DNA from 3 places in the Brevibacillus borstelensis genome. Region 1 is predicted to be linked to each of the others. Evidence: riboswitches for the same ligand, from Rfam matches in the RefSeq annotation. Region 1 holds a riboswitch; each other region holds the start of a gene.
What was found. Region 1 has a riboswitch for thiamine pyrophosphate ahead of thiS (sulfur carrier protein ThiS). Riboswitches for the same ligand answer to the same signal wherever they lie in the genome.
Positions count from the first base shown of each region.

Region 2: linked by a shared signal. The riboswitch ahead of thiO (glycine oxidase ThiO) and the one ahead of thiS (sulfur carrier protein ThiS) in region 1 are both predicted to bind thiamine pyrophosphate.
Region 3: linked by a shared signal. The riboswitch ahead of thiC (phosphomethylpyrimidine synthase ThiC) and the one ahead of thiS (sulfur carrier protein ThiS) in region 1 are both predicted to bind thiamine pyrophosphate.

Region 1 covers NZ_CP144922.1:2,890,776-2,897,558, reverse strand. Annotated here, with positions in the region: gene V5G20_RS13715 (ABC transporter substrate-binding protein) at 1-155, opposite strand, end outside; gene V5G20_RS13710 (ABC transporter permease) at 174-935, opposite strand; gene V5G20_RS13705 (ABC transporter ATP-binding protein) at 944-1,720, opposite strand; gene tenA (thiaminase II) at 1,705-2,385, opposite strand; gene V5G20_RS13695 (acetylornithine deacetylase) at 2,392-3,660, opposite strand; gene V5G20_RS13690 (thiazole synthase) at 3,661-4,431, opposite strand; gene thiS (sulfur carrier protein ThiS) at 4,437-4,640, opposite strand; TPP riboswitch at 4,866-4,976, opposite strand; gene V5G20_RS13680 (kinase-associated lipoprotein B) at 5,012-5,398, opposite strand; gene V5G20_RS13675 (alanyl-tRNA editing protein) at 5,478-6,719, opposite strand; gene V5G20_RS13670 (DUF2203 domain-containing protein) at 6,772-6,783, shown strand, end outside.
Region 2 covers NZ_CP144922.1:4,829,020-4,835,802, reverse strand. Annotated here, with positions in the region: gene V5G20_RS23230 (efflux RND transporter periplasmic adaptor subunit) at 1-765, opposite strand, end outside; gene V5G20_RS23225 (glucose-6-phosphate isomerase) at 998-2,359, shown strand; gene V5G20_RS23220 (excisionase family DNA-binding protein) at 2,346-2,591, shown strand; TPP riboswitch at 2,653-2,765, shown strand; gene thiO (glycine oxidase ThiO) at 2,861-3,979, shown strand; gene V5G20_RS23210 (hypothetical protein) at 4,096-5,190, shown strand; gene V5G20_RS23205 (YugN family protein) at 5,380-5,781, shown strand; gene V5G20_RS23200 (NUDIX domain-containing protein) at 5,959-6,408, shown strand; gene V5G20_RS23195 (NAD kinase) at 6,550-6,783, shown strand, end outside.
Region 3 covers NZ_CP144922.1:2,239,854-2,246,636, reverse strand. Annotated here, with positions in the region: gene V5G20_RS10390 (thioredoxin family protein) at 273-521, opposite strand; gene pdxK (pyridoxine/pyridoxal/pyridoxamine kinase) at 670-1,482, opposite strand; gene V5G20_RS10380 (SufS family cysteine desulfurase) at 1,571-2,794, opposite strand; gene V5G20_RS10375 (hypothetical protein) at 3,034-3,621, shown strand; TPP riboswitch at 3,623-3,734, shown strand; gene thiC (phosphomethylpyrimidine synthase ThiC) at 3,889-5,685, shown strand; gene V5G20_RS10365 (hypothetical protein) at 5,682-5,879, shown strand; gene V5G20_RS10360 (SRPBCC domain-containing protein) at 5,934-6,386, opposite strand; gene V5G20_RS10355 (antibiotic biosynthesis monooxygenase) at 6,582-6,783, shown strand, end outside.

The DNA.
Region 1 (6,783 bases):
GGGTACCAGTCGAGCGCAATGGTCAACTCTGTCGGCTCAGTGCCCGCAGCCGATTTAGCAGCATCTGGCTTCTCCTGATTTTCGCTCTGTGCGCCACACGCTGCCAGACTCGCAGCCAGAGAAAGCGTCAAAAGCGTTTTCGTCCATTTGTTCATGATTCTCTCCTACCTATCCTATCGTTTTTTATCTTTTCTGTTTCGCGTCTGAGGGGAAGCCCACAGCTCCAGCCTTCCTGCCAGCCAGAAGAGCAGCATACCAAGTATGGATAACAAAAGAACGGAAGCAAACAAGGCTGGCGCCTGGAAGTTTCCCGAAGCCCGCCGGCCGAAATAGCCGAGACCTTCGCTCGCCCCAAGCCATTCACCGATGGTGGCACCCGACACGCTGTAGGTAGCCGCCACCTTTAAGCCGCTAAAGAAATGGGGCAGACTGGCCGGGAGCTGAAGCTTGCTGAACAACTGCCATTTGTTCGCTCCCATCGTACGCAGCAAATTCATCATTTCCCGGTCGCAGGCCTTCAGACCATCGTACGTGCTAACGACGATGGGAAAGAAGGTAAACAGGATCGTCACCGCGATTTTTCCCGTCAAATCATAGCCAAACCACAAAATGAAAACGGGTGACAGCGCGATGATGGGTATCGTTTGCGAAATGACAATGTAGGGATACACCAGACGCTCGACTGTTTTGCTGAGCGTCATGACCAGTGCAAGCGAGACCCCGAACAGGATGGAGATGAAAAGTCCCAGTCCGACTTCCCTGAGCGTCGCCCACAGATGCTGTCCTAGCAGCTGTTCCCGCAAATCCCACAGAGAGAGGAGAACCGTGCTCGGCGGCGGCAAAATGAAGGCTGGAACGGCAAGCAGTCGGCAAGCAGCCTCCCAGGCGATGAGAAGCGAGATGACGGAGACGAAAAACCATAGCCCCTTTTTCAAAGACTCCTTCACGCTTCGCTCACCTCCCCATTCGCGGCACCATGGCCTCGCAGCAGCTCCCAGATTTCTCCCCGCAGAGCGTGAAATTCCGGATCATTGCGACTGGCCAACGTTCGCGGACGGGGAACAGAAACCTGCAGCTCTACCGGCTGCCGGATCGGACTGCCCAGGAGAACGACTACCCGGTCCGCCAGCAAAATCGCCTCATCGATATCATGGGTAATAAGGAGCATCGTGCTCCCGGTCTGCTGCCACATCGAGAGCAGCCATTCCTGCATTTCCATCCGCGTAATCCCATCCAGTGCGCTAAACGGCTCGTCCAGGAGCAGCAGGTCCGCTCCGGTCATCAGGGCTCTCAGGAAAGAAACGCGCTGACGCATCCCGCCAGAGAGCTCATCTGGATGGGCGTCCTTCCATTCGGCCAGGCCAAAGCGGGGAAGCTCTTCCGCAATACGCTCGCGTATTTCACTTTTGGAAAAACCTTGTATTTCGAGCGGCAAACCGGCATTTTCAGCTACAGTCCGCCACGGCATCAGCAAATCTCGCTGCGGCATGTAGCCTACACGCCCGAGACGTTCTGCCGTTGATTTTCCATCCAGACGGATCGTCCCTGTGTCTGGCTGCAGCAGTCCCGCCGCCAATTGAAACAAGGTGCTTTTCCCAATCCCGCTCGGCCCGATCAGACTGACCAGCTCGCCCTTGCTTAGCTGCAGATCGAATCCGTCCAGTATCGGCTTTTCCCCATACGAAAAGCCGACGCCCGAAAAGGCTAGTTTTTCTCGCACGGCCACATTTCCTCCGTGTAAGCCATTTCCCAGAACAAATACTCCATGCGGGACGTGTTCAGGAAATGCTCCTCCAGAATCGCCAGCTCTTTCTCTGATTTTCCTTCAGCGAGCTCATCCATCAGGTCGATCAGCCACTGCGCCAGCTGTCCAAACTCGTCGGAGCTGTACGTACGCACCCACTCCCCGTACCATTCATGCTCAAGCGCTCCCTCTACCTCGGCGAGCCGCTTGCCGATTTCCCAGTAGCTCCAGGCGCACGGCAGTACCGCGCTGACCAGCTCGGCTAGCGAGCCCTGATGAGCTACCTTCAGCATATAGCTCGTGTAGGCAAGCATCACAAACGACGGTTTGGTCTGCTCCAGCTCCTCGCGCGTGATGCCAAAGCGTTCGGCATACTGACGATGCAAGGCCATTTCGAAATTGAGCGTCGCTTCCTGCAGCGAAGCAAACCGCGCGCTCGTCGCCAGATCATGGGCTTTTGTACTGGCGATGGCAAACATTTTGGCGTATTCGATCAAATAGACGTAGTCCTGCTTCATGTAAAAACGGAAGGACTCCACAGGCAGACTTCCATCTCCCAAGCCTGTGACAAACGGGTGACGATGGGTCCGCTCCCAGATCGGAGCAACCTTTTCCCGCAAACGATGCGTAAATGTCGACAAGTCCACTCACTCCCTTTTCGTGTTGCACCAGTCCACGAGGAACCGGGCAACTGTTTGTGCAAAGACAACCAACTGCTTCGGATCAACGGATTCATTCACAGCATGAGCATGACTCAGCTCACCCGGGCCAAAGATGACGGCTGGTATGCCGGCGTGGGCAAACCATCCTGCATCCGTGACCGAAGGAGACATGTTTACCACCGCCGGGCGTCCCGTTTGCTTTTCAAATGCAGCCTGCAGCTTGAGCAGGGCCGGATGCTCCTTGTCCAGCTCCAATGACGGAAAGATCTCTCCCCGCTCCTCGATCATGGAGCGGCCTCCCCAGCGAAAAACGGGCGGATGATCCCGCAGCCACGGATCAGCGGCGGCGGCTCTGCGGACATGGTCCTCTACTTCCCGTATGATATCCTCATGCGTCTCGTCCGGATAAAAGTGAACGGTAATCCAGAGTGCGCAGCGATCCGCGAGAAAAGCGGCATGGCGTCCGCCTTCGATGACGGCAGGATTGATCGTGCTCATGCCTGGCGGAAAACCGGGGTATGATTTCATCACGGCCCAGTGCCGCTCCAAATCTTGAAGCGAGGCGATCACCTTCATCATTTTCTCAATCGCAGATGCCCCGTGGACTTTACCGCCTGCGTGAATGATCCTGCTGCGCATCCCGTCATGGAGCGTAACCGGGCTTTCAATCGTAATCCAGCCAGTGATCACTCCGCCCTGGCCTTGCATCTGCAGATCGCTTGTGTCTACGACAAGCGCGTAATCGGCCGAGTAGCCGCGCTCAATCGCAGCAAGCGTGCCGGCTTCCCCAGCTTCTTCACCGATCACAGACTGAAAAGCGAGATCGCCTTTCAACTCTATGCCGTACTCATGCAGCACCTGCACCGCGAACAAGCTGGCAGCGAGCGCCCCTTTCATATCGGCGACGCCGCGCCCGTACCATCTGCCGTCCCACCCTTTGGTCAAGGCAAAAGGCGGATACGTCCAGCCGCTGTCGTCTCCGACCTCAGCTACGTCGATATGGCCGTTGATGATCAAGCTTTTGTAGTTTCTAAAGTCCGTTCCCTTCTTTACCCCCACGACGTTGTCATCGCCTGGAAAAACGGTCCAGCGGTCGACCTCGAAGCCGAGCGCTTGCAGCTTCTCTGCCACCAGCGTCTGCGCCTTGTCGCTGTTGCGGGCGGGAGGGCTTACCGTCGGCTGGGCGATCAGCTCGGAGAGAAGCGAAAACAGCTCCTCTCTACGCTCCTCAATCGCTGCTAGTACGTGCTCCACCTACTCGATCATCCCTTCAGTCGGACTGCTCGCCGATGCATACCGTTTTTTCGCGATCCGTCCGGCAAGGAAGCCTTTCCTTCCCGCTTCCACGCCCAGCTTCATCGCCTCCGCCATCAACACCGGATTGTCCGCCAGCGCGACCGCTGTATTGAGCAGGACACCGTCCGCTCCCAGCTCCATCGCCTTCGCACAGTCGGCGGGAGAACCGATGCCGGCGTCAACAATGACCGGTACTTTGGCATCCTCGATGATGAACCGCAGGTTATTCTCGTTGATAATGCCCTGACCCGATCCGATCGGAGAAGCTCCCGGCATGACAGCGTGAACGCCGGCCTCCTGCAGATGTTTGGCCAAAATCGGGTCGTCATTCGTATAGGTAAGCACGATAAAGCCTTCCTCTACCAAAATGCGGGAGGCTTCCAGCGTACCGATCGGATCTGGCAGCAGCGTTTTCGGATCGCCGATGACTTCCACCTTGATCATGTCGCACAAGCCGGATGCTTTCGCCAGGCGGGCAATTCGCACAGCCTCCTCAGCCGTATAGGCACCCGCCGTATTCGGAAGCAGCGTAAACTTTTTCAGATCCAATTTCTCCAGAAAATTCGGTTCATGCGGGTTTTCCAGATTTAGGCGGCGAATGGCAAAAGTCAGAATTTCTGCCTCTGATGCTGCCACCGCTTTGTCTTGTATGTCCAGATCAGGGAATTTTCCCGTCCCCAGAAGCAGCCGCGAACGAAATTCATACGGTCCGATTTTCAAAGTGTCCATCTTATTCATCCTCCACCGACAAAATGTACAATTTCAATCCGGTCCCCATCTGCGACCGGTGTCTCTTCATAACGGGTGCGATCCACAATCTCTCCGTTACGCTCCACGATCACGATCTTCTCCTGCAGTTGGTAGGACTGCAGCAGTTCACGGACAGTCGTGATTTCGGCAGCGAGCTCTACATTCTTGCCATTCAACTGTACCAGCATGTTCCCCCTCCTTCTTCGGCGCAGCATGTTCTGGCCGGTCCCAGAAAAAAAACGGCTTCATTTCGCCTGTGTCATGGAGAGAACAGACGGAAGAAGCCGTTTGAATACGGTGCATCAGGGGCAGACAGTAAAAAAACCATCCGCCTCGGATGGTTGTGGTTGTGCTTATCTGCATATGCCTAAATGTCGTTCCAAACCATTTGGAAACAGCATCGGCGTTCACGCTGATGAGCTGATACCTCTTCCTCCGCTGGCATGACCCAGGTCAGGTTCAACGGTCAGTAACGCATTCGTTACAATCTCAGCCGATTTTGCTCGACCCCCGTTTGGTATTGCGCGTGGATATTCAATTCGATTATTACAGTATCACTCTATTTCGGGTTTGTAAAGCTTTCCTTGTACAGAATCTCCAGTTCGACCAGGCAGCGCTCCGCCCATTTTGACGTTTTGCGCAGCTTTTCCATTTCCCTCTCCAAAGCGGCTTTGAGCGATTCCTTGTAGTCGGGCAAAGTGCCGTTGAACCGGATCACGCTCGCAGCCGGAACCATGATTTTTTCCAGGTAGGAGAGAGCCGGTCTTTGGTGAAACAAGGGAACGTCCACCTCAAGCGGATTGTGCAAATCGCCCTGCGTCGGGTATTTCGTAACAGCCATAATTTTGACCAGCAATTTATCGCCGTGATTTTCTACAACCTCTGTCAGATATTCTCCCGTCTTGTACCCGACCCGGACCAGATCTCCCGGAATCCATGCATTCATCTGACTCTCCTCCTTCGTTTCCCTAAGGGCGGTCGCAGCCTGATTGGACAGACTGACTGCGACTGCCACGGGTCATGTTTTACACCTCAAGCAAACCGCGCGCATGATCCAGCACGGCGTCCGCAGCCACCGTCGGAGCCCCTCCGCCCTGGGCCATCGCCGGGTTGCCGCCGCCCTTTCCATCGATCAACGGCAGCGTCTCCTTCAGCAGCTGGTTCATCGGAGCCGCCACCTGTCCACCCCGGGCAAAAACGAGCTGCAGCTTGTCCGTTGTTGTCGCCAAAAGCGCGATGACATGCTCATCCTGCGAGGTGAGCGTACGGGCAAGCTGCTGCAATTCCTGCATGCTTCTGCCCGTGAAAGAGGCCTGGACGACACGGGCGTTCCCCAGCTCGGCTGCTTCTTTCAAATACCTGGCTGCTTCATATGTCAACAGCTCTGTTTCTTTTTGCTGAAGCAAATCCTTCAAGGCCTCTTTTTCAGCCAGCAGACGCTGCAGCATATCGGCGATTTCCGCTTCGCTCGTCGTCATCATCCGGGTGAGGTCCTGCAGCAAGTGCTGCTTGCGCGTGTAGTCCGCGAGTGCCCGCCAGCCGCACAGAAATTGAATGCGTATATTGCCTCTGTGGCGTTCCCAACCGATGATTTTGATCGGACCGACTTCTCCCGTAGTTTTCGGGTGTGTCCCACCGCATGGATTGTAGTCGTAATCCGGGATGATGACGACCCGGATATTCTCGGATACCGTAGGCTGCTTGGTGAGCGGCAGCTGTTCCAGCTCTTCGGCCGTAACAAAACGAGCGTCGATCGGACGATTTTCCAGTACCACCTGGTTTGCCTGACGCTCCGCTTTTTCAATCAGCTCTGGCGTAAGCTCGCTCAGCGCAACATCAATCGTCACGTGATCGCGTCCGAGGTGGAAGGCTACTGTCTGGGCATCTGCGAGCTTGATGAACGTCGCGGACAGGATATGCTGTCCCGTATGCTGCTGCATATGGTCAAAACGCCGATCCCAATCGATCCTGCCCGTTACCCGCTGCGTATGTTCCGGAAGCGGCGCTTCGAGGCGATGCCTGATCTCCCCGTCGACTTCCTCTACGTCCGTGACGGCAACCCCTTCAATGGTTCCCGTATCACAAGGCTGTCCTCCGCCTGTCGGATAAAACGCCGTCTGGTTCAACACTACGTATGCTGTTCCGTCCGCTTCCACGCCGCGTTTGATCACATCTGCCTCAAACGTCTGCAAATCAACATCTTGATAGTACAACCTGTCGTTCATAGGTACCCCTTTCCAATCACCTGCAATAAACAGCCGATCCATCCATTTCCTCCCTGACTGGTTCCCTGTATAATGGGTCCTGGAGGTGTTACACTTGGCTAAAAAA
Region 2 (6,783 bases), 1.9 Mb from region 1:
GTTCAGGTTCGCGAGTGTAAAGATCTCCGTTCCTTTGTTTACGTACTGGCCGTTGTCTGCAGCCAGGCTGATGACGGTGCCGTTTTCGGGAGCGACCAACACGCTTTGGGTGCGCTCCTTCTCCAGTTGCGCCTTCTCCACCTGAAGCTTGTTGATTTGCGCTTGCAGAGAAGCGAGCTCCTCTTTGCGCGGTCCCTTTTGCTTCAATGCCAGCTGCTGCTTGGAGACGTTCAGTGACGAGAGCGTAGAATCGAGCTGGCTTTTTGCCTTGTCCACCTCTTGCTGCGTAGTGGCCCCGGATGCGAACAGCTGCTGCAGCCGATCGTATTCCTTTTGAGCGGCATCGTGCTCGCGCTGGGCTTGGGCGACCCGTTCTTTTTCCTGTGCCAGCTCTTCCGGTTCATTTCCTGCTTGCGCTTTGGACAGATTCGCTCGTGCCAGTTCAATCTGTGCGTCCAGCTCCAGGAGTCGGCTCTCTACGTCAGAGGTGTCAATCTTCCCGATAACCTGCCCTTTTTTAACGAGATCGCCTTCTTTGACGGAGAATTCACGCAGCGTCCCGTTCACATTTGCGTACACCCTGTATTTATCCTCCACGACTACACTGCCGGAGGTCAGGATGCGGCTTTCCAGCGCAGATGTGGCTACTGTCCCGATCTGGACAGGCATGCCCATCGCCTGACCGGGACTCAAAAGATTTACGCTAACGGTTCCGATCACCAGTACGGCGGCGACGGACCCGATCATCCACCATCGTTTTTTCATGTCTTCTAATCCCCTTGCCAAATAATGTATACCTTCTTTACGAAACTGTTTTACGGGGGGCAAGTAAAAAAGTAACAAGGTAACCTTTTTGTTCATGGAATGTTCACAATTTCACAAAACCATGGGAGCAGGGAGAAGTGAAGGAAAAATGGGGCGCTGTCTTTGTCGAACCCTTGCCCGGCCGAAGCGATAAGATGTAGGGAGCATAGCAGGATTTCCAAGGGAGGGAGCTATGAACCAGACGCTTCGTTTTGACTACTCCCATGCGTGCAAATTTTTCGAGCAGACAGATTTAGACCAGCTAGCTCCTGAAGTATTGCGCTCGCACATACAGCTCCATCAGGGGACGGGAGCAGGGAGCGAGCTTCGCGGCTGGCTGGACTTGCCGATCAAATGCGAGAAAAGTGAACGGGAACGTATCGTCCAGGCAGCGACGAGAATCCAGGAGAATTCGGATGTGCTCTTGGTCATCGGCATTGGCGGGTCGTATCTTGGAGCCAAGGCAGCGCTGGAGATGCTCGGGCATCACTTCACCAATCTTCTGCCTGCGGGCAAACGACGGGTACCGGAGATTTATTTTGTCGGCAACAACATCAGTCCGGTCTACCTCGCTCATCTTCTGGAGCTGCTGGAGGGAAAAGAAGTCTCTTTGAATGTCATTTCCAAATCGGGAACGACAATGGAACCGGCTATCGCTTTTCGCCTGTTTCGGAGCTGGATGGAGAAAAAGTACGGACGACCAAAAGCCCGCAGCCGGATTTACGCTACGACAGACAGAGCGAAGGGAGCGCTCCGCCAGCTTGCCGAGAGCGAGGGGTATGAGACCTTTGTCATTCCCGAGGATGTGGGCGGACGCTTTTCGATTCTTACTCCCGTCGGTCTTTTGCCGATCGCTGTCGGCGGAATCGATATGGATGAGCTGATGCAAGGAGCGGCAGATGCCAGAGAGCGGTTTTTGTCGCCGGTGCTGGCAGACAATCCTTGCTACCAATATGCCGCTGTCCGCAATATTCTGTATCGAAGGGGCAAGCTGATTGAAGTGCTGGTCGGCTACGAACCCCGGTTCCGTTTTTTCGCGGAATGGTGGAAGCAGCTCTTTGCCGAGTCGGAAGGGAAGGACAACAAGGGGATTTTTCCTGTATCCGCAGAGTATTCAACCGATCTCCACTCCATCGGCCAATATCTGCAAAGCGGAACACGGCACTTGTTTGAAACCGTCTTGACCGTGCATAAATCTGACGTTGACGTCACCATCGGAGACGACCCGGCCAATCTGGACGGCTTGCAGTATCTCTCTGGAAAAGGGATGGATTTCGTCCGCCAAAAGGTGCTGCAGGGAGCGATGCTGGCCCACGTAGATGGGGGTGTTCCGAATCTCGTAGTGGAAATTCCCCGGCTGACAGCGTATCATTTTGGTGAGCTGGTGTATTTTTTTGAAAAAGCCTGTGCGATCAGCGGCTACCTCTTGGGGGTCAATCCGTTTGACCAGCCCGGGGTAGAGGCCTACAAAGCCAACATGTTTGCATTGCTCGGGCGGCCCGGCTTTGAAAAAATGAAAGAAGAATTGGAAGCGAGAATTCGTGGAGACGACTAAAACCTACCTGACTGTAGCCGAAACATCCGAGTATCTGGAATTGCCGGAGACGTTCATTCTGGAAAAAATCCGCGAAGGGCGAATCCGTGCCGTTCACAACGGGGAAGAGTATCTGATCAACAAGGAGCAGTTTCAGCATCATCTGGAACAGATCCGAAAGCTCCGGGAGTTTGAGGATGAACAGAAGCATGAGCCGATCCCGGAGAGCTACGACGTGAAGGACGAAGATTAAGTTCAGCCCTTGTCAGATTTGCGGCCAGAGGACTATACTGAAGAAGACAACTGATAGAATGAAAAGTAACTGGGGGAGTCCATCTTGCTGGGCTGAGAGGACGGAAGCGATGACCGTCGACCCTTTGCACCTGATCCAGATCATGCTGGCGCAGGGAAGTGGTTACAGGCGGATATTTTTTCGCCCGTTGATGCGTTGGATGCGTGTTGTGCCCACCTTTTCCTGCCGGAGAGGGTGGGCTTTTCCATTTGATAAGGAGAGGAAGCAGCATGACCGACTGTTTACTTGTTGGCGGAGGCATCATCGGACTCAGTCTCGCCTATGAATTGTCCTGTAGAGGAATGGCCGTGACTGTAGTGGAGCAAGGAGAATGGGGAGGCCAGGCTTCATCGGCAGCAGCGGGAATGCTGGCGCCGCTGAAGGAATTTTCGCAGCCAGGGCCGATGCTGGAGCTGGGCATGAAGTCGCTGGAGCTCTATCCGAAATGGGCAGAGGAGCTGGAAGCGAGGACAGGCATTGACGTGCAGGCGTGCAAATCCGGACTGCTGACAGTAGCTCTTACCGAGCCGGAGTCGGGCGCGTTGCTGGAAAAATACAAGTGGCAAAAGGCATCGGGCTATGCGGTTGAGTGGATGACAGGGGAAGAGATGCGGAGAGTCGAGCCGCTCTTGACCGAGCAGGCGATCGCGGGGATCTACTCGCCTGAAGAAGGGCACATCAACAACCGCATGCTGCTGAATGCTCTGGTAGCCGCTTGCAAAAAAATGGGAGCGACGCTTCTTTCCGGCTCTGTTGTAACCGGAATGGCAAAAGAAGGGGGCAGGATCGTCGGTGTAGAAACGACCACGGGGCCTCTGCGAGCCGGGCATACCGTGATCGCATCTGGCGCATGGGCCGGGATTATGGCCGAATGGCTCCATTTTGCTGTGCCCGTCAGACCGGTACGCGGGCAGGTGGCATCGGTATCGTCCAGCGGAATCCCTTTGCGTACCGTCATCTTCGGCACATCCGGGTACATCACGCCCAAGCTGGATGGGAAGATCGTCCTTGGAGCGACCGAGGATGAAGCGGGCTTTCAGCGGCATGTCACGCTGAGCGGTCTTGCGAAAGTATTGGACGGTGTGATGCCGTATGTGCCCGCTCTGCATTCAGCAGCCTTCCAGCAGGCGTGGGCAGGCTTGCGTCCCGCTACAGCAGACAGCATGCCGCTGCTTGGACCCGTACCGGGATGGCAGGGCGTTTCCATTGCGGGCGGCCACTTTCGGAACGGCATTTTGCTTTCTCCGGTCACAGCAAAGGTGATGGCGGATTATGTGGAGAGCGGACGCGAAGATGCGCTGCAACCCTTTTTGCCATCCCGGTTCCTCGGGTCGACAACAAACAGATAAGGCTCATGGGTACGGCCTGATCGGAAAATGGGCTGGTCCCCTCTGGAAAATAGACACCTCCCCATAGGCTGGCGTATATGGTAATAAAGAAACACCAGAGGGGAGGAGTCAAATAGATGGAGGAGTCTAAGAAGCAATTGTTTCATGTTGACACTGCCGCTGTCAGCATGATCAAGGATATCCGCCATACGGTCCAAAACGTTTGCCAGGAGCATGCCCGGCAAAAGGTTCGGATCGAAGCGCTGGATGGACAGATATACGAAGGAGAGATCGTAGACTGGGACAACGACCACGTCTATCTGGAAGTCGAAGAAGAGGTGGATGACGACGAGGCGGAGGAAGTAGACTGGGATGGCTATGAGCTGGATGTAGAGCAAGTGTCCTACAGTTCCCCGTACGACCCGGCCGATCCCAATATGCGTCCGCCCTTTACAGCGGTCAGCCCATTTGCGAGCGGAGGGCCGAACGCCCGTCCGTATCCCGGAGTCAGCCCGTATACAGCAGTCAGTCCATATGCAACGGGACCCAATTCCCGACCGCATCCGGGGGTTAGTCCATATACAGCAGTCAGTCCATATGCAACGGGGCCCAACGCCCGACCGTATCCAGGGGTTAGCCCGTATACGGCGGTAAGCCCGTATGAAACAGGGCCCAACAGTCGTCCTTATCCTGGCGTAAGTCCGTATACAGCAGTCAGTCCATTCGCGACGGGACCGAACGCCCGTCCGTATCCCGGAATGATGCCTTATTCTGAGGTCAGCCCCTACACAGCTGTTTCTCCGGAAAGTGTCACAAGACCATTCCCTTTTGTACAGTCCTTTGTACAGTCTTTCATACAGCCGCCTGTACAGCCTTATTGCATACCGTGCGTTCCCTTGGTGGCGCCATTAGAAAGACCGACACGGGTAAGTCCGGCGGAAACGGAAAAACCGAAAGATCAAAGGGTCAGTCCGGCCGAGGATGTCCGCCCGGGTGTCAGTCCTTTCCCGCCATATCCACCGTACCCTCCGTACCCATTTCCTCCGTATCCGCCATTTCCGCCGTACAGACCGATCGCACCAGCTCCGCCGCCACCGCCGCCACCCGTACCATGTCCGCCCGTCGTAAAAACGTTGGAATCATCCTGCGTGGCACCGATTCCACGTCGCCGCTGCCGGAAAAGAGTCATTCCTTTGACGCTGTTCTCTCTGCTGTCCATCGCGCTGATCTAGGCGAGTGTACAGGTGTGGGCATCCAAGTGCAAAAAGCCTCCAGGCAAAGCCGCCTTGAGGCTTTTTTTGGTCCAACTGAGGCTGCGCCATAAAGCCTGGCAAAGCCAGGTTTTCCAAACGTCCTTCAATGACTACTTCTCCCCCATTTGTCACACACTAACGGCAAAATGTCGGAAAGGCAGGGATTGGATGCAAACCATTCAAAGCAGTTTGCCGGGAACGAGAGGGACGTATGGTTTTTTTCGGGAAGCTCTGGAGCCGGACGGCTTTACCTTGGCAAACTGGGATTACAATGCGGGTTATTTGGATAAAAAGCTGGACGAAGCGGGCATGGTCTTTCTGCGGATTCCCGTTCGGGTGCAGGAGGGCGAGCTGGACAGCGAAGACGCCTGGCTGGAGCTCGGAACGCCGTTTGTCCTGAAGCACGTCTACCGAGAGGGGATTGAATCGGACATCGGCTACTACTCTGCCGTTGCGTCTGCGGCCATGAATCAATTTCAGGAGCCGGTAGACAAGGATGCCGCAGTCGATGAGCACTGGATGCGAAAAGCGGAAGCCATGGTAAGGGAATTGGAAAGAAGATTTGCGTGAATCGCAGACATGCGGCGGGCCATCGACACGATTGGCCCGTTTTCTTGTTCGATGTGACGATTTCTCCAAGGGCCCGACGTTTTTTGTTGCTTCTGTCCGCATAGCAGGGAGAAGAAAGGTAATGTAAAATGGTGACAGATGAAAGCAAGTTTTCAAAGACAGGGAGTGTGGAGGACCGTGGCATGGTATCATTCGCTGCTTAGATGGTACTGGCGTCTCAGAAAGCCTCTGACACTGGGAGTGCGCATCATCGTGACAGACAGGGACAAGGGTGTACTGCTGGTTCGCCACACCTATGTCCAGGGATGGTACTTGCCAGGGGGAGGTGTCGAGCGAGGGGAATCATTTGCCGATGCGGCGAGACGCGAGCTGTGGGAAGAGTGCCGCGCAGAAGCAGAGTCGCTGTCGCTATGCCATTTGTATTACAGCGAAAGAGAAGGAAAACGGGATTACATTGCCCTTTTTCATGTCGGGGAATACCGTTTGCACGAACGCGACACGAGTGACCCCGAGGTAGAGGAAATGCGCTTTTTTACGTGGGATGGGCTTCCCGAGGAGCTGACGCCGGCGACAAAACGGCGGCTTCAGGAATTTTGCCGACAGCAATACACGACAGACCGATGGTAAAGCTGGAAAGAACATGCATCCCGGCATCAGCTGTGATATAGTGATAGCGAGCGTAGGCTAGTAACGACAAATCAAGATGAGGATATCCAAAGGGCCTTTTTGAAGAGGCTTTTTGTTCTATGTAAAGCGAGGGTTTGCACCATGAAAATAGCTACCGTACTGCGGAAAGATGATTATACAAGGGAAGTTTGCCGTCAATTGCGGGAAAAATTGCTGCAGCCGGACTGTCCATTTCGTTTCGTCGAAAGTCCCGAAGAAAAACCGGATATGGTGTTGTCCATCGGGGGTGACGGAACGCTTCTGGAGGCCGTCCACCAATACGGCTTTGAACCGGCCTATGTCGGCATTCATACCGGTCATTTGGGCTTTTACGCG
Region 3 (6,783 bases), 650 kb from region 1:
ATGTTACGGCCTGCTGATTTGCTCGCACTCTTTCGAGTTACTTTGTCACAGGGCTTCAACCTTAGGATTTCTCCACCAGTTGCCTGTCAGCTACGAGGTGACTTGGCTCCTGCCTCGGTTGGACTTTCACCAACTAGCAATTAACGGCTTGCTGGGCACGCTTCATAAAAAAAGAGGCGTAATGCGCGAGCTTACGCCTCCAAGAGGTTCTATCAACGAGGTGAGTAAAGAGCCATGAACAAATTGGTGCTGCTGCCTACGATATCGCCTTCTTACTTGCCAACAGCCTTTCGGACATCCGCCATGCTCGCCCCGAAGTTGATATGGTACACCGTACCGTTCAATACGAGTGCAGGCACAGATTTCACTCCCAGTTTTTCCGCCTCGTCCAGCTTGTCCGGATGCTGGGCGAAATGAATGGTTTCCACATCGGTTTTGGTACGGTCGAGATACGGCAAAATGGCCTGTTCCGCATCGACGCATACACTGCATCCAGCATGATAAAACACAGCTTTCGCCATCCTTTTCTCTCCTCCTCTCCTGATGTAATACAAGGGCCCTTAGCTATAAGGTAGCGATTTTGGCAGGCAGCATCAATTCCAAATCCGATATGATAAGGATTGGTTTAGCGAATGAACACATGGAAAGCAGAGACGGTGCCCCGCTTGGTCAGTTGCCGCCTTTTGATTGCCGATAGGCGCTGTGATTGGTCGGTCCGACAAACGAGCGCAAGGAAAACGAGTGACGGATGCCCTCGGTAATAAACGCTTTTGCGGTCGCAACTGCCTCTGGCACTGACCTTCCCTTTGCCAATTCCGCGGTGATTGCGGCAGAGTAGGAGCAGCCCGCCCCGTGCGTATTTGTCGTGCGGATCTTTTCCACTTCGAAAATGTCAAAGCTGCTGCCGTCATACAATAGGTCAATCGCATTGTCTCCCGGCAGCCGCCCTCCCCCTTTTACCAGCACATAAGACGGACCGAGCCGGTGAATGCGTCTGGCCGCTTCCTTCATCTCTTCCACAGATTGCAGCGGTGCCATGCCGCTCAGCTTGGCCGCCTCGATCAGATTGGGCGTCACGACGGTCGCCAGCGGAACCAGCACTTCGCGGAGGCACTCATTTACTTCCGGGTGCAGTTCTTCATCGACGCCTTTGCAAATCATGACGGGATCGATAACGATCGTTTGAATGCCGCTCGCGGCGATTGCTTGGGCCACAAGCTCGATGACCCGGATAGAGCCTAGCATGCCTGTCTTGCAAGCATCCGCTCCGATCACCTCCAGTGCCGTTCGTAGCTGCGCTGCTACCGTGTCCGGTTCAACCGGAAAAACATGATGGCCCCAGCTTTCATCTTGCGCGACAATCGTCGTCAAGGCCGACATCCCGTAAACCCCCAGCTCCTGAAAGGTTTTGAGATCGGCCTGAATACCCGCTCCTCCGCTGGAATCCGATCCGGCTATGGTCACTGTTTTATACACTTGCATGTCTGCCCTTCCTCCTTCATGGTGCTTTTTTAAGCATCGTGCTTGCCTCTCCAAATCCGTGACACTGAATCTTTTTAGGCACTCCGTCTTATTTATTTCGGCGAAACAAGTCCTGCGCCTTCTTTAATCCCAGGATCAGCGCATCTACGTCTTCTTCGGTGTTGTAGAGATAGAGGCTGGCCCGTGCCGTCGCCGCTTGTCCAAACCATTTCGCCAGCGGCTGCGCGCAGTGGTAACCGGCACGGATGGCGATCCCTTCTGCATCGAGCACGGTAGCCAGATCATGGGGATGGATCTCCCCCAGTTGAAACGTCAGGATGGACGTGCGATGCCGTAGCGGCCCCAGCACTTTGCATTCTTTGAGCTCCTGCAACCGCTCCAGTGCGTAGCCAACCAGCCTGCGGTCATGCCGTTCGATCTTCTCCATGCCGATTTGAGCGAGGAAATCAATCGCAGCCCCCAGCCCAATCGCTCCCGCAATCAAAGGGGTTCCCGCTTCCAGCCGGTACGGAAGCTCTTTCCACGACGCCCATTCGGCATCGACCGACTCAACCATCTCTCCTCCATACTCAACAGGTACCAATTGCTCCAGCAATGGACGCTTCCCGTACAAAACTCCAATTCCTGTAGGACCGCACATTTTGTGACCGGAGAAAACGTAAAAGTCGCAGTCCATCTGCCCCACATCGACTGGTGAATGAGGCGCTCCCTGCGCACCGTCGACAACCAAAACTCCTCCGTGTGCATGGACGATGCCGGCGATCTCTCTGAGCGGTACTACATCTCCCAAGACGTTGGATATATGGTGGAGTGCTGCGATTTTAGTCCGTGGGGTCACCACTGAACGGACAGCTTCCGGCGTTATCGTCCCATCTTCCTGCAAGGGAATGAATTTCAGTGTTGCCCCGGCCGCTTTTGCCGCCTGCTGCCAAGGGATCAGGTTGCTGTGATGCTCGGCCAATGAAATGACGATCTCGTCGCCTTCGCAAAGGACCAAACGGCCGTATCCGCTGGCGATCAGATTCAAGGCGCTCGTCGTCCCCCGGGTAAAAACAATCTCGGCCGCTTCGCTTGCGCGGATGAAAGCACGGACCTTTTCTCTCGCCGCCTCGTACATGTCTGTCGCCTTTGCCCCCAGGTAGTGGACTCCCCTGTGAACGTTGGCGTTTGCCATCCGATAAAATGCTTCCAGCGCCTCAATCACCTGAACCGGTTTTTGGGCAGTGGCTGCGTTGTCCAAATATACAAGCCGCTTCCCGTAGATCGGGACATTCATAATCGGGAAGCATTGCTTCACTTCATGCGGATTCATATCGCTCTCAACTTCCTTTCCGGGATTTACCCGTAAGGATAGCCGCGGCAAACCAATAGTTCAATTCAATTATTTATATAAAAATCATTTGATTATCCTATAGATGGTTGGATTTGTCTTGAAACGTTTCCCTCTTCTTTTTCGTTTACTATATTGAGAGGGTTCGTACTTTGGGAAGCATGTCGCTGCGGCATCACATCAAAAACGGGGGTTAACTCCGGGGTTAGGGAGGCAGTATCATGGCAGTGAATTCCAGAACTCACGTGCTCCGTTTCGTCATCCTTTGTCTATCTGCACTCGTCTGCGGGTGTTCACAGCAACAAGCGCCCCACCCGGGAGCGGCGCTGGAATCGCTTTTTCATTCAGGAAAAGGGAAAGCCATATGGGTACATCACTACCGGGAAGACTCCATCAAAGCGCAACCGGAGCTTCTCTCCCTGTACTCGGATAAAACCGAGCAGATTGCCGTCGTTGATTGGATCTCCGGCAGCGAAAAAGTGGAGCAATTAAGGGGAACGGCTGATTCGCTGTTCATTTTGCAGTTTGAATATGAAACGGCCAACAAGGTTTCAGACTACGCGTATATGATGTACGTGGAAACGCGGGAAGGAGAGCATTATCTCAAGCCGTTTACGATGGGGCCGAAGTTTCATCTCGACTCTTATAAGCAAGAGGATGGAGACGCGATTCTCTCCTCGGTGGGAATGGACCAATGGTACAAGCTGGACAAAGCTTTGCACGATGTCTTTCCTCCTGCTGCGACAAAACCTCTTGAACAATTGGGAAAAAGTAGTTATGCTATGGTGGAAACAACAAACTATTTCTAAACAATGATGCACGGGAGCTTGGGGATGACCAGGCTGAGAGGACGGCTACTCTGTCGTCGACCGTTGAACCTGAACTGGGTAATGCCAGCGGAGGAATGTTTATATAGACCGGAGAGGACTGCGTATGCTTGCGTCCCTTTCCTGTCTGCTCTCGCGTCTGGCGTCGCAAGTTTTTTTGCGGCGTTTTGTTTTTGTCATGCAGACGCGTCTTCTTCCGCCTCCATCAGGGTTCATGCCGCGTGCAACCATGACAAGGAGGTTTTTTTCATGTCCATTCCACACGCATCTTCCCTCAACCTGACGGCTGTACAGCCTTTCCCTGGCAGCCGCAAAGTGTACCAGGTCGGCAGCAGGCCTGATCTTCGCGTCCCGATGCGGGAAATCCAGCTTTCGCCTTCCCAGGGCTTGTACGGAGAAATTCCCAACCCGCCCATTCGCGTCTATGACACCAGCGGCGAGTATACGGCGTCCGACTACATTGCCGACATTCAAAAAGGACTGCCTTCCCTGCGGAAAAGCTGGATTGCTGAAAGAGACGATACGGAATCCTACGCGGGACGCCCGGTGCAGCCTGTCGATAACGGCTTCAAAAGCGCCGAGCAGCTTGAAGCAGTACCTGTTTTCCCCCGAAATGACCGCAAGCCGCTTCGGGCCAAAAAAGGCAGCGTCGTCACACAGCTCCACTACGCCCGCCGCGGCATCATCACGCCGGAAATGGAATTCGTCGCCATCCGCGAAGGAGTTTCGCCGGAATTCGTCAGAGCCGAGATCGCCAGCGGCCGCGCGATCCTGCCGGCCAACATCAACCATCCGGAATTGGAGCCGATGATTATCGGTCGTCATTTTCACGTGAAGGTAAACGCAAACATCGGCACATCCGCGGTCACCTCCTCCATCGGTGAAGAAGTGGAAAAAATGATGTGGGCCACCCGCTGGGGAGCCGACACCATCATGGACCTTTCCACCGGAAAACACATTCACACGACCCGGGAGTGGATTATCCGCAACAGTCCCGTGCCGATCGGTACTGTCCCGATTTATCAGGCACTGGAAAAAGTAAATGGCAAAGCCGAGGAGCTGACTTGGGAGATCTACCGGGATACGTTGATCGAACAGGCCGAGCAGGGAGTGGATTACTTTACGATCCACGCAGGGGTGCTGCTCCGCTATATCCCGCTGACCGCCAATCGGGTGACCGGAATCGTCTCCCGCGGCGGCTCCATCATGGCGGCCTGGTGCCTGGCCCACCATCAGGAAAACTTCCTGTACACGCATTTTGAAGAGATTTGCGAAATCCTGAAGGCATACGACATTTCCGTCTCGCTCGGTGACGGACTGAGGCCGGGGTCCATCGCCGATGCGAACGACGAAGCCCAGTTCGCCGAATTGGAGACGCTTGGGGAATTGACCAAGATCGCCTGGAAGCATGATGTGCAGGTGATGATCGAAGGTCCCGGACACGTGCCGATGCACCAGATCAAAGAGAATATGGATAAGCAGCTTGAGCTTTGCCACGAAGCGCCATTCTACACGCTGGGCCCGCTCACGACCGATATCGCTCCCGGCTACGATCACATCACGTCCGCTATCGGCGCCGCGATGATCGGCTGGTTTGGCACCGCGATGCTCTGCTACGTCACCCCGAAGGAACATCTCGGCCTGCCAAACAAGGAGGACGTGCGCAACGGCCTGATCGCCTACAAAATCGCCGCCCATGCCGCCGATCTGGCAAAAGGACATCCGCGAGCCAAGCTTCGCGACGACGCGCTTTCCAAGGCGCGGTTTGAATTCCGCTGGAACGATCAGTTCAACCTCTCGCTTGACCCTGAGCGGGCACGCGAGTATCACGACGAGACTCTCCCTGCCGAAGGGGCAAAATCTGCCCATTTTTGCTCAATGTGCGGCCCCAAATTTTGCAGCATGAAAATCACCCAGGATATTCGCGCCTACGCCCGAGACAACCAGCTTTCGGTCCATGCGGCTATTGACGAGGGGCTGCAAGAGAAAGCCAGGGAATTCCGCGAGCAGGGAGGACAACTGTACAAAGGGACGGACAGGAAATGAAGCGGGATGCCGATATGGGAAAACTGCGTGATCCCGGCCAGCTGCGTGCTGAAATCAAGCGGTTGGAGTCGGCTTTAGCCGCACTCCGCGCGCAGCTTGGGACTGCCCAAAAAGCATGTGATCACGATTTTCTGGAGACCCCGCTTTCCCGCATGTGCCGAAAATGCCAGTGGACGGAAAGTCTTTATTATTAAAGGAGCGACTGCGGCGCTGGGTTACAGCACTGTTTCCGACGGCGAAACCGACTTTTAAAATGCCAGCGGCCTACCTGTTTCGATCAGTGTCTTCGTGCTGCTGAGGATCATCCACCATGCCTTCGCGCTGTTATCGTATGACAGATCATTCTCATGCCAACGGTCATGGGTCAGGGTCAGCTTTGTGGACGCGCCGGCCGGTTCGAGCCGATAAGTGATGCGCGATTCGTACCGTTCCTGGCCGGAGTGGTAGGAATCGCCGACAAAGTGGGTAAAGCTGAGCGTCTTGGCCTGCTCGCACTGCAAAATGACGCCGTAGACGTGGATGGTTTTATCTCCGTCTGCGCCCGGGCCGATATAGCGGATCGGGTCTCCTTCACGGAACGTTGACTCGGTCACACAGCCCCCGTAAATGGCTTTTACCCCATCTGGCGAGACGAGCGTGTCCCACACCTGCTCTGGGGTTGCCAATACGTAAAATTCGTAGTGCAAGTCGGTTGGTTTCATCTTTGAAAGTCCCCCTCGTATCGTTAGTGTTTTGTATGGCAAAAAGGTTTCCGCCCCATAGAGATCTGATACCCGGAGCTTTTTCGAGTATATCCACTCATCCCTGACAATCGCTGTCAGTGGAGAAATAGGTTACAGAAAAAAAGGCGGGTGCTATACTTGTTAACAGATACCAGTTGAGGGAGTGGGGGTAAAATGGGGCCATTTGCAAAGACGCCGAAGCCGCCTTACTATGCTGTGATCTTCACCAGTCAACGGACACAAACGGATAATACGGGGTACGAAGAGATGGCCGCAATGATGGAGAAGCTGGTATTTGCCCAGCCGGGCTTTCTCGGCGTGGAAAGCACGCGCGATGCGGACGGATTCGGAGTGACGATCTCGTACTGGCAGTCGC